DNA from 3 places in the Thauera sp. WH-2 genome. Region 2 is predicted to be linked to each of the others. Evidence: predicted binding sites of a transcription regulator. Region 2 holds the regulator's gene; each other region holds the start of a gene.

What was found. Region 2 encodes sigma-54, which starts transcription at its own class of promoters, with help from an activator protein. Its sites were predicted from a motif close to TGGCACGCTTNCTGCTNA; they were not measured.
Region 1: the regulator sigma-54 is predicted to act here: its motif matches at 1,681-1,698, upstream of flgG (flagellar basal-body rod protein FlgG).
Region 3: the regulator sigma-54 is predicted to act here: its motif matches at 1,868-1,885, upstream of fliE (flagellar hook-basal body complex protein FliE).

Annotation. Positions count from the first base shown of each region.
Region 1 covers NZ_JBLWFG010000001.1:465,369-469,205, reverse strand. The annotation lists gene flgE (flagellar hook protein FlgE) at 1-877, shown strand, start outside; gene flgF (flagellar basal-body rod protein FlgF) at 921-1,655, shown strand; gene flgG (flagellar basal-body rod protein FlgG) at 1,819-2,601, shown strand; gene ACNKW1_RS02190 (flagellar basal body L-ring protein FlgH) at 2,612-3,286, shown strand; gene ACNKW1_RS02185 (flagellar basal body P-ring protein FlgI) at 3,299-3,837, shown strand, end outside.
Region 2 covers NZ_JBLWFG010000003.1:11,312-15,148, reverse strand. The annotation lists gene hprK (HPr(Ser) kinase/phosphatase) at 1-165, opposite strand, end outside; gene ptsN (PTS IIA-like nitrogen regulatory protein PtsN) at 134-619, opposite strand; gene hpf (ribosome hibernation-promoting factor, HPF/YfiA family) at 760-1,083, opposite strand; gene ACNKW1_RS06605 (RNA polymerase factor sigma-54) at 1,101-2,558, opposite strand; gene lptB (LPS export ABC transporter ATP-binding protein) at 2,580-3,302, opposite strand; gene ACNKW1_RS06595 (regulatory protein RecX) at 3,289-3,738, opposite strand; gene recA (recombinase RecA) at 3,753-3,837, opposite strand, start outside.
Region 3 covers NZ_JBLWFG010000001.1:443,404-447,240, forward strand. The annotation lists gene ACNKW1_RS02075 (flagellar brake protein) at 1-679, shown strand, start outside; gene ACNKW1_RS02080 (flagellar brake protein) at 691-1,467, shown strand; gene fliE (flagellar hook-basal body complex protein FliE) at 1,501-1,824, opposite strand; gene ACNKW1_RS02090 (sigma-54-dependent transcriptional regulator) at 1,990-3,459, opposite strand; gene ACNKW1_RS02095 (sensor histidine kinase) at 3,456-3,837, opposite strand, start outside.

The DNA of each region.
Region 1 (3,837 bases), on a different contig from region 2:
GGTTGATGCCGTGTCGGGCGACGTTCAGGCGCCGGCCACGGTCACAGCCGATTCGTTCCGTACGATGATGATTCCTTCGACCGGGGTGGGTGCCACGGCGACCACCGATGTTGGCCTGAGCCTCAACCTCAGCGCGGACGCAGCGACCATTGACGCCACAACGACGCCTTTCGATCCGGATGTTCCCGCCACCTACACGTACTCGACCGCGCTGAAGATCTTCGACTCCCTCGGGAAGGAGCACTCGCTGTCCCTTTACTTCGCCCGGCGTACGGATGTCGTAAACAGCACGTGGGATGTCTACACCGTTGTCGATAACACGGTGCCGCCGCCGCCGATCGCAGCAAATGCGACGCTGAGCTTCGATGGGCTCGGCAAGCTCGTTCCGCCCAGCAATTTCGTCCTGAATTCCAACCTTGGTCCGGACGCTGACCCGAGCGTGATCGACGTGGATATGTCGCTGATCACCCAGTTCGGCGGCAAGTCCACGCCGCGCGAACTGACCCAGAACGGCTCTTCCCCCGGCGAGATCGCCGGCCTGGCGATCAGCCGCAACGGCGTCATCCAGGCGCGCTACACCAACGGCATCACCAAGGACATCGCGATCGTCAACCTGACGACCGTGCGCAACAACAACGGCTTGTCGCCCATCGGCAACAACTACTGGGTCGAGACGCCGGAGTCGGGCGGCTTCGCCCGCGGCGAGCCGGGCAACGGGCTCAACGGCGTCATCTCCGCCGGCCAGGTCGAGGAGTCCAACGTCGATCTGACCCAGGAGCTGGTGCAGATGATCATTCAGCAACGTAACTACCAGGCCAACGCGCAATCGATCCGCACGCAGGACCAGATCCTGCAGACGCTGGTCAACCTGCGCTGATGCCTGAGCCGGCCGTCGGCCGACACAAGCAAGGGAGTCGAACATGGACCGCCTGATCTACACCGCGATGACCGGTGCCAAGGGCACGATGGACCAGCAGGCCGCGGTGTCGAACAACATCGCCAATGCCGCATCCACCGGTTTCCGCTCGCAATTGCACAAACTGCGTGCGGTGGAGGTCCAGACCGAAGCTTTCCGCACGCGCTCGTTCGCGGTCGATGCCAGCGTCGCCAACGACTTCACGCCCGGCACGATCCAGTACACCGGGCGTCCCTACGACGTGGCTTTGGAAGGCAAGGGCTGGCTGACGGTGCAGCAGCCCGACGGCAGCGAGGCCTACACCCGCAACGGCAGCCTCACGCTCAGCCCCGCGGGGGTGCTGCAGACGCGTGAGGGGCTACCCGTGATCGGGGATGGCGGGCCGGTGACGCTGCCTCCCGACACCGAGATCGTCATCGGCCGGGACGGCTCGATCTCCTCGATCAATCCGGACGATGGCGTCGTCAACCTCGTCGGCCAACTCAAGCTGGTCAACCCGCCCGAGGCGGAACTCGTGCGTGGCGACGACGGCCTGTTCCGCCTTGCCAACGGAGCGCCAGCGCCGGTCGACCCCAACGTCCAGGTCGCGGGCGGCTACGTCGAGGGCAGCAACGTCAACGTGGCCGACCAGATGGTGCAGATGATCTCGCTCGCCCGCCAGTTCGAGATGCAGGTCCGCATGCTGCAGACCGCCGAGGCCAACGACCGCGCAGCCAGCCAGGTGCTCGCCTGGCGCTGAGCCCTTCCGCGCTTGGCCTGCCGATTAGCACGGTTTTTGCATTGCTTATCCTGCAATGGCCTGGCCCGACCGAGGGCTAGACTGATCCCGTGAAAAAGCGGCAATCGCCGTCACGCTGCGGCAAAACCTGCCGCAGCGGCAAGGCAGAACAGAGGACTTCATCATGATCCGCTCACTGTGGACCGCCCGGACCGGGCTGGATGCCCAGCAAACCTCGCTGGACGTGATCTCCAACAACCTGGCGAACGTATCGACCAACGGCTACAAGCGGCAACGCGCCGTGTTCGAGGATCTGCTCTACCAGACCATGCGCCAGCCGGGCGCACAGACCACGCAGCAGACGCAGGTGTCCAGCGGCCTGCAGATCGGTACTGGCGTGCGACCGGTCGCGACCGAGCGCATCTTCACGCAGGGCAGCCTGCAACAGACCGGCGGCGCGCTCGATGTCGCGATCCAGGGCAATGGCTTTCTGCAGATCGAGATGCCCGACGGCACGACCGCCTACACTCGGGACGGCGCCCTGCAACTCGACAACCAGGGCAACGTCGTCACCCCCAGCGGCTATCCGCTGCTCGACGGCATCCAGATCCCCGCCGACGCCAAATCGATCACCATCGGCAAGGACGGCACCGTCACCGTGACCTTGCCCAATCAGGTCGAGCCGCAGCCCGTGGGGCAGATTCAGATCGCCACCTTCATCAACCCGGGCGGTCTGCAGAGCGCGGGCGAGAACCTCTTCTACGAGACCGCGTCGAGCGGCGAAGCCACGCCGACCGAGGCGGGCACCAATGGCGCAGGGGTGATCAACCAAGGCTATGTCGAGACCTCGAACGTCAACGTGGCCGAGGAACTCGTCAGCATGATCGTCACCCAGCGCGCCTACGAGCTCAACTCGCGTGCGATCTCGACGTCCGATCAGATGCTCGGTCGGCTCACCCAGCTCTGAGGAAACGGTCATGCGCAGCATCCGCGCCTTTGCGCTCCTGATCGTGGCCCTGCTGTCGGGTTGTGCGTCCATCGACACCGTTCCGCCGACGGCGGTGCATCAGCCGATGAGCGTGCGCCCGAACGAACGCGCGGCAATGCCGCCCGCCAATGGCGCGATCTACCAGGCCGCGCTCGCAAGGCCGCTGTTCGAGGATCGGCGCGCCCGTCATGTCGGCGACATCATCACGATCAACCTGGTCGAGCGCAACACCGCGACCAAGAACGCCAACACCAATGCCTCGCGCGGGTCCGGAATGACGGGGGGGATTACCGCATCGTCGCGTCTGCCCCTGGGCGGCCTCAATGGGCTGAACATCGAGGCCGGGGTCGAGTCCGAGTTCAACGGAACGGGGGCGGCGAGCGCGAATAATGCCTTCAATGGAACGATCACCGTTTCTGTCATCGACGTTTATCCCAACGGCAACTTGCTGGTGTCGGGCGAGAAGATGCTCGCGATCAACCAGGGCAGCGAGTTCATCCGCTTCTCCGGCGTGATCGACCCCAACACCGTCACGTCCACCAATACCGTCCAGTCCACCCAGGTGGCCGACGCGCGCATCGAGTACCGCGGCAGCGGCTTCATCGACCAGTCCAACACGATGGGCTGGCTGCAGCGCTTCTTCCTTGCCGTCCTGCCATTCTGATCGAGGTTCGCCATGTTCCGGATCCAGCCCTTCCTGCTGCGCGCTGCGGTTGCCGCCGTGGCCGCCGGCATTTTCCTCAGCTCCGCAGCCGAGGCTGCACCCGAGCGCATCAAGGACCTTGCCTCGATCGCCGGCGTGCGCGAGAACCAGCTCGTCGGCTATGGCCTCGTCGTCGGTCTCGATGGCAGTGGCGACCAGACCACGCAGACGCCCTTCACCAAGCAGAGCATCGTCAACATGCTCGGCAACATGGGCGTGACCGTGCCGCAGGGCACCAACATGCAGCTCAAGAACGTGGCGGCGGTCATGGTCACTGCGAGCCTGCCGGCCTTCGCGCGGCCCGGCCAGGCGATCGACGTCACCGTGTCCTCGATCGGCAACGCCAAGAGCCTGCGCGGCGGAACCCTGGTCATGACGCCGCTCAAGGGGGCCGACGGGCAGGTCTATGCGGTGGCGCAGGGCAACCTCGTCGTCGGCGGCGCGGGCGCTCAGGCCGGCGGCGCGGCGCAGACCATCAACCACCTTGCAGCGGGACGGATTCCCGCGGGCGC
Region 2 (3,837 bases):
CTGCAGTCGGGTGGGGTGGATCAGATTGAGGTGGCCGACCAGATCAGCCGGCCAGATGCGCTCTTCGCCCACGCTGAGGCGGGCCTCGAGCGGCCCGCTGACGTGGATCAGGCTGAGACTGTCGCGATGGGTCTCATACAGCCGGGTCAGGCTGGTCTGCCGCATGGGCGCCCCAGTTCATGAACATCTGGTGGATGTGTGCCGCATCCGGCGCATTCAGCAGCGCTTCGCGGAATGCGCGATCGCTGAACATCTGCGCAAGTTCGGAGAGCAACTGCAGGTGTGTCTCGTTGGCCTGTTCGGGCACGAGCAGTACGAACAGCATGCTGACCGGGCGGCCGTCCGGCGCATCGAACTGGACTGGCGTGGCCAGGCGCAGGAAGGCGCCCGCTGCATCCTTGAGGCCCTTGATGCGGCCGTGCGGGATCGCGATGCCCTGCCCGAGGCCGGTGGAGCCCAGGCGTTCGCGGGTGAACAGGCTGTCGAAAACGGTGCTGCGACCGATGCCCTGGTTGTTCTCGAAAAGCAGGCCGGCCTGCTCGAAGACGCGCTTCTTGCTGCTGGCGTCGAGGTCGACCACCACATTGGGAAGTGGCAGGAGTTGGGATATCAGGCTCATTCGCAGGTGTGCAAACACGACGCCCCGGTCTTCCAGGTCGCCGGGGCGACTGTCGTTCCGGGGCGGGCGCCGCAGGCGTCGTCAAAACGCGCGCATTATAACCACAACCGCGCCCCGGTCATGGGGCTGTAACGAAAGGCTCAGTCCTCGGGGGTCTGGTGCTTCAGCGACTCGTGGTTGTGCTCGGCCATCTTCTGCTTGTATTTCTGCACCTGGCGGTCGAGCTTGTCGGTCATCGAGTCGATGGCGGCGTACAGGTCGGCATCGTCGCTTTCAACGAAGATGTCCTTGCCGCGCACGTGCAGGGTCACTTCGGCCTTCTGCTTGAGCTTCTCGACGGAGAGGATTACCGCAACGCTGGTGACGTTGTCGAAGTGGCGGATGACGCGATCGAGCTTGGAGGTGACGTAGTCGCGGATGGCCGGGGTAACTTCGACATGATGCCCGGTGATGTTGAGATTCATGGTGACTCCTGTGGTTGTCAGATGGATTTGCGCATGCTGACCGGCGGGATATTGAGGGATTCGCGATACTTGGCGATGGTGCGCCGTGCGACCACGATACCCTGCTGGCCTAGAATCTCGGCAATCTTGGCGTCGGACAGCGGTTTCTTGCTGTCTTCGGCTTCCACCAACTGGCGAATCAGCGCGCGAATCGCCGTGGAAGAGGCCGCCCCACCGGTGTCGGTGGCGACATGACTGCCGAAGAAATACTTGAGCTCGAACACGCCGCGCGGTGTCGCCATGTACTTTTGCGTGGTCACGCGCGAAATGGTCGACTCGTGCAGTTCAAGCTGGTCGGCGATCTCCCGCAGCGTGAGCGGGCGCATGGCCACAGGGCCATGATCGAAGAACTGCCGCTGCTGGTCAACGATGGCCTGGGAAACGCGGAGGATGGTGTCGAAGCGTTGCTGCACGTTGCGGATCAGCCAGCGTGCCTCCTGCAACTGGCCGCCCAGTCCGCCGCCCTGGCCGCGGTTCTGCTGCAGCAGGCTGGCGTACAGGCGGTTGATGCGCAGGCGCGGCATGGCGTCCTGGTTGAGACTGACCGACCAGCGCCCGCGCACCTTGCGTACGACCACGTCGGGCAGCACATAGCGTGTCTCGCTGGTGGAATAGCGCGAGCCGGGGTGCGGGTCGAGGCTGCAGATCAGTGCGTGCGCCGCGCGCAGCGCTTCGTCGTCCGAGCCAGTGAGCTTCTTCAGTTTGGCGAAGTTGCGTTCGGCGAGCAGTTCCAGGTGCTTGGTGGCGACCTCGAGGGCGAGTGCTCGCGTCGCGCACTCTGGCAGTGTGCGCAACTGCAGCGCGAGACATTCCTGCGGCGAGCGCGCGCCGATGCCCGCTGGTTCGAGGTTCTGCACATGGTGCAGGGCAATGCTCAGGTCTTCGAGTTCGATGCCCGATTCGGGCGGCAGCAGTTCGAGTAGTTCCTCAAGCGGCTGGTGCAGATAGCCGTCATCGTCCAGCGCCTCGACGATGAATCGCACCAGCGCGCGGTCGTGATCCGACAGCGGCGACAGGGCGATCTGCTGATCGAGGTGGTCGCGCAGCGAGATGCCGGCGGCCTGAAACTCTTGATAATCGATGTCCTCATCGTCCTCGCTGCGGCTGGAGGCCCCGGTGCCCACGCTGGACCAGTCGATGCTCTCATCCTCGCTGCTGCCCTCTCCGCCTTCGTGCTGCAGAGCCTCGCTGCCGGATTCGGCGGGGCCTTCGCCCTGCGGTGCTTCCTGGTGGGATTGTTCGCTGGGCGTGCTTGCGGCGGCGGGCAGGAACTCGCCTTCGCCCTCCTCGCGCTCGAGCATCGGGTTTTCCAGCAGGAAGCGCTCGATCTCCTGATTCAGCTCGATCGTCGATAGCTGCAGCAGCTTGATCGACTGCTGCAGTTGCGGCGTCAGTGTGAGGTGCTGCGAGAGCTTGAGCTGGAGGCTGGGCTTCATGGCGTGAGCAGGGGCGCGCAGTCAGAGCCGGAAGTGCTCGCCAAGGTAGACCTGGCGCACCTGCTCGTTCTCGATGATCTCGGTCGGTGCGCCACTGGCGAGCACACGGCCTTCGCTGATGATGTAGGCGCGATCGCAGATACCGAGCGTCTCGCGTACGTTGTGGTCGGTGATCAGCACGCCGATGCCGCGCTCCTTCAGGAAGCGGATGATCTTCTGGATGTCGATGACCGCGATCGGGTCCACGCCGGCGAAGGGTTCGTCGAGCAGGATCAGGCGCGGATCGGTGGCCAGCGCCCGGGCGATCTCGCAGCGGCGGCGCTCGCCGCCCGACAGCGAGATCGCGGTGCTGTCGCGCAGGTGGTGGATGCCGAGTTCGATCAGCAGCTCTTCGAGCCGCTCGCCGACCTTGCGCTTGTCCAGCCCCTGCAGCTCGAGCACCGCCTGGATGTTCTCGGCCACGGTGAGCTTGCGGAAGACGCTCATCTCCTGCGGGAGGTAGGAAAGGCCCAGGCGTGCGCGGGCGTGGATCGGCAGATGGGTCAGATCCTTCCCGTCCAGGGTGATCTGCCCGCCGTCCGCGCGCACGAGGCCGACGATCATGTAGAAGCAGGTGGTCTTGCCTGCGCCGTTGGGTCCGAGCAGGCCGACGACCTCGCCCGAGCCGACCTCGAAGCCAACGTCGTGCACCACGGTGCGCGCCTTGTAGCGCTTTTGCAGTCCGGCGACCTTAAGCAGACTCATCGTGGGGCTCTTTCAGCAGCTTGCGGATCAGTTCGGGTGCAAAACCCCGGGTTTGCAGGAAGCGCGCCTGGCGGGCCCATTCACGGGTTTCGGTGGGCGGCGTGGAAAATCGGCCGCGCAGCACGCTGCGAGCACGGTCGAGCTCCGATTCTACGCACTCGGTCGCGAGCGCAGCGTCGATCAGATCACGGTCGATTCCGCGCAGTGTGAGCTCCCTGCGCAGCCGTGTCTCGCCGAAGCGGGCCGACTTGCTGCGCACGAAGACTTCGGCATAGCGGCTGTCGGACTGCAGGCCGAGTTCGCCCATGCGCGCGATCACGGCCTGGATCTCGTCGTGCTCGCCATGCGAGGCGAGCTTGCGCGCCAACTCGGCACGCGAGTGGTCGCGGCGGGCGAGGTGGCGAAGCGCGCGCTCGCGCAGGCTCGGCTCGCCCATGTGCGCGGCTCCGCTCAGGCCTCGGCAGGGGCGGAAGCCGGGCTGGCAGGCGCCATCTCGGGCAGGCCGACCGCGGCGCGGACCTTGTTCTCGATCTCG
Region 3 (3,837 bases), on a different contig from region 2:
GCTCGCCAGCCGAGGGCTGGTCAGCGCACGCATGGTCCCCGGCGGGCAGAGTTTCATCACCGCCCTGATCGAGGCCGACGAGCAGCACGGCATCCTGCTCGATGCCAGCGCAGATCCTCTGCAGAACGACCGCATTGCCCAATCCGAGGCACTCGACTGCGTCACGCAGCTTGACCGCGTGCGGATCCAATTCCTCGTCCGCCGCCCAGTACGGGTAGTCGAGGAAGGCAAACCCGGCTTTCGCGCGCCCTTCCCCAACACCGTGCTGCGCCTGCAGCGCCGCGAGTTCTACCGTCTGCAGACCCCCTCATCCTCGTCCCCGCGCCGCGTGGTGTGCAGGCTGCCCCTGCCGCTGGGCGACGGAACGATACGCGAGGTGGAACTGAACATCCTCGACATCAGCCGCGGTGGTCTCGCGATCGCCGTGCCGCCCGGTGGCGTCACGCTGGAACAGGGGGCCGCGTTCGAGGACTGCACGCTCCTGTTGCCCGACAACCCACCGATCAGCGCGCGACTGATCGTACGCAACCTCTTCCGCATCACCCGCATGAACGGCGTCGAATTGCTGCGGATCGGCTGCGCCTTCGCCAACCTCTCGCGCGGCGCAGGCGACGCAATCCAGCGCTACGTCCTGCGCATGGAACGAGAGCGCAACGCGCGCGAGCGGGGGCTGACTTGACATCCGAGACCATGGAAGAAGAGAAAAAGACCTTCACCCCCGTTCCACCCATGCAGGACGCGGGATTCGAGCGCTACATCCTGCGCGGTCGGGGACAGATCCTTCAGGTGATGAAGGAACTGATCGACAACCGCTGCCTGATGTCGGCCTACATTCGCGGCGGGGTCTCCTACGTCAGCGCGGTGCTCAAGGTCATGCCCGATGACGAGGCGATCCTGATCGACGTAAGCCCGGACGCGGAAATTCACGCCAAGGCACTCGAAGCCGAGCAGATCCTGTGCACCACGCAGATCAACCGCATCCGCATCCAGTTCACCGCGACGGGCATCCGCAAAGTGGTCGACGAAGGCCGCCCAGCTCTGCGTGCGAGGCTCCCGACCGAGGTGCTGCGCCTGCAACGCCGCGACTTCTTCCGCCTGCAGGTGCCCATTGCGCACAACGTCACGCTGACGATTCCGCCAGCGGAAGGGTCCGAGCAGGCCCCCAGCGAGACGCGCGTCGTCGACATCAGCGGCACCGGGATCGCGGTGCAGGTTCCGGCCGACCTGCGCGAGCTCACCATCGGGGAGTTCCTGCACGGCTGTACGCTGCGCCTGACGGACCGCGAGCCGTTGCCGGTCGATCTGGAGGTGCGCAACATCAACCGTCAGCTTCGGCCCAACGGTACCGAGCAGCTGCGTATCGGCCTGCGGTTCGAATCCCTGCCGCGCAGCGCGGACACACGCATCCAGCGCTACATCTTCAACGTCGAGCGCGAGATCAACGCGCGCACGCGCGGCGGTTTCTGAAGAGCGGCGCAGCGATCGCTGCGCCGGCGCCGGTTATACCGGCATGTTCATGATGTCCTGGTAAGCCGTGACCAGCCGGTTGCGTACCTGCACCATCTGCTGGAAGGACAGGCTTGCTTTCTGCAGATTGACCATCACGTCCTGCAGGTTCACGTTGGGGTCGCCTGCGGAGAAGTTCTCGGCCATCGCCCGTGCCTCGCCCTGCGCGGCGCTGACATCCTTGAGTGCGTTGCCAAGCACGTCGGCAAAGTTAACGCCCCCGGCGGGCGCGTCGGCGGGCGATGCGGCCTTGCCTTGTGCAGCCTGCGATACCGAGCGCAGGTCGCTCAGCATCTGGTCGATTCCACGGGTATCCATGTGCGTTCCCCAGCCTCAGGGTGTTTGGTGACGTCAGTGTAGCAGAGCAAGCGGCATGCCAAGCATTGGCGTGGTCGCAGTGCAGCCTACCCGCGACCGCCGCGCCTTTGGGTGCCGCACTCGCGGGCAAGCCCGTTTCCACAGGGAAGCTCTGGAGGGCCCGGGTCAGCAGTCATGGCCCTCCTCACGGTACTGCTGCAGCTTGTAGCGCAGCGTACGCTCTGAAATCCCAAGCTTTTCAACGGTTTTCTTGCGCGAGCCGCCCAGCGCGCGCAGCGTCGAGAGGATGTGCTCGCGCTCCAGGTCCTTCATGTTCGCCGGGCGCTGGGCCACTGCCTCATGGGGGCTGGAAGCAGGAAGCGGGCCCGCCGCTGGCGGTAGCGGGGCGGCGTGCACGGGCACGGCAGCCGTCGGGGGCGTGAGTGGGGGCGTGACTGGAGACGTGAATGCAGACAGATAAGCGGCAGAACTTGCCGGCGCAGCGGCAGGTGTTGCCGCCTCCGGATTCCAGTGCGGCAGGCACAGCCGCACAGTCTCTGCGTTCACCTCGTCACCCGCCGTGAGGATGAGCACCCGGTGCATGGTGTTCTCGAGCTCGCGCACGTTGCCGGGCCAGCCGTAGCGCGCAAGCAGCACCTCGGCTTCGGGCGAGAAGCGCACCTGGCGCTTGAGCCGGGCGGCATGGCGCGCAAGGAAATGCCGCGCGAGCGGGACGATGTCGCCGGGGCGCTCGCGCAGCGCGGGAATCGCGATCGGGAACACATTGAGCCGGTAGTAGAGGTCTTCGCGGAAGCGTCCGGCGGCGACCTCGGCCGGCATGTCGCGGTTGCTGGTGGCGAGCACACGGATGTCCAGCGCCACCGGCTTCTTGCCGCCCACGCGCTCGACCTCACGCTCCTGCAGCACGCGCAGCAGCTTGGCCTGCAGGCCAAGCGGCATCTCGGAGATCTCGTCGAGCAGGATGGTGCCGCCCTGCGCCTGTTCGAACTTGCCCGGCTGCGCCGCCTGCGCGCCAGTGAAGGCGCCCTTCTCATAGCCGAACAGCGTGGCTTCGAGCAGGTTCTCGGGGATGGCCGCGCAGTTGATGGCGACGAAGGCCTTGCCGGCGCGCGGCGAATGTTCGTGGATGTAGCGCGCGAACACTTCCTTGCCGGTGCCCGATTCGCCCGAAAGCATCACCGTGGCGTCGGTCTCGGCCACACGCGCAGCAAGCGCCAGCAGGTTGCGCGTAAGCGGATCCTCGGCCACGGTGTCTTCCGCATCCGGCTGCACGGCGGCGTAGCGGCGCACGTTCTCGAGCAGCACATCGGGCTCGAAGGGCTTCATCAGGAAGTCGCAGGCGCCCCCGCGCATGGCCGCCACGGCCTTGTCCACGTCGCCATAGGCGGTCATCAGCAGCACCGGCAGCTGCGGCCAGCGCGCACGGATCTCATGCAGCAGCTGCAGGCCATCCATGGGCTGCATGCGCAGGTCGGTGACGACGAGGTTGAAGTGGTCCTGCTCCAGCGCCGCCAGCGCCGCCGGCCCGCCATCGACGCCGACGACGCCGTGATGCGCCATCTCCAGCGTGAAGCAGACCGCATCGCGCAGCGCGGCGTCGTCCTCGACCACGAGGATGTTCAATGTCTCGATCATGTGGGTTCGTCCCCGTTCGAAGCGGCTGCCGATGCGAGCGGCACGGTCAGCGCGAATTCCGCCCCCTGCCCCGGTGCGGAGCGCAGCGTGATGTCGCCGCCGTGCGCACGGGCGACGCCGCGCGCGATCGCGAGCCCCAGACCGGTGCCCTCCGCGCGAGTGGTAAAGAAAGGCTCGAAAAGGCGCTCCTGCAACTCGGGCGGCACGCCGCCGCCGCTGTCACGCACCGTGAAGCGCACCGCCGCGCAGCCGATACCGGACTCGGCCGCGTCGATCTCGACCGCGGCGAAGGCAAGCTGCCCGCCCTGCGGGCAAGCCTGGATGCCGTTCTCGAGCAGGTTGGTGAGCGCCCCGCCGAGCGCCTTGCGGTCGCCCAGT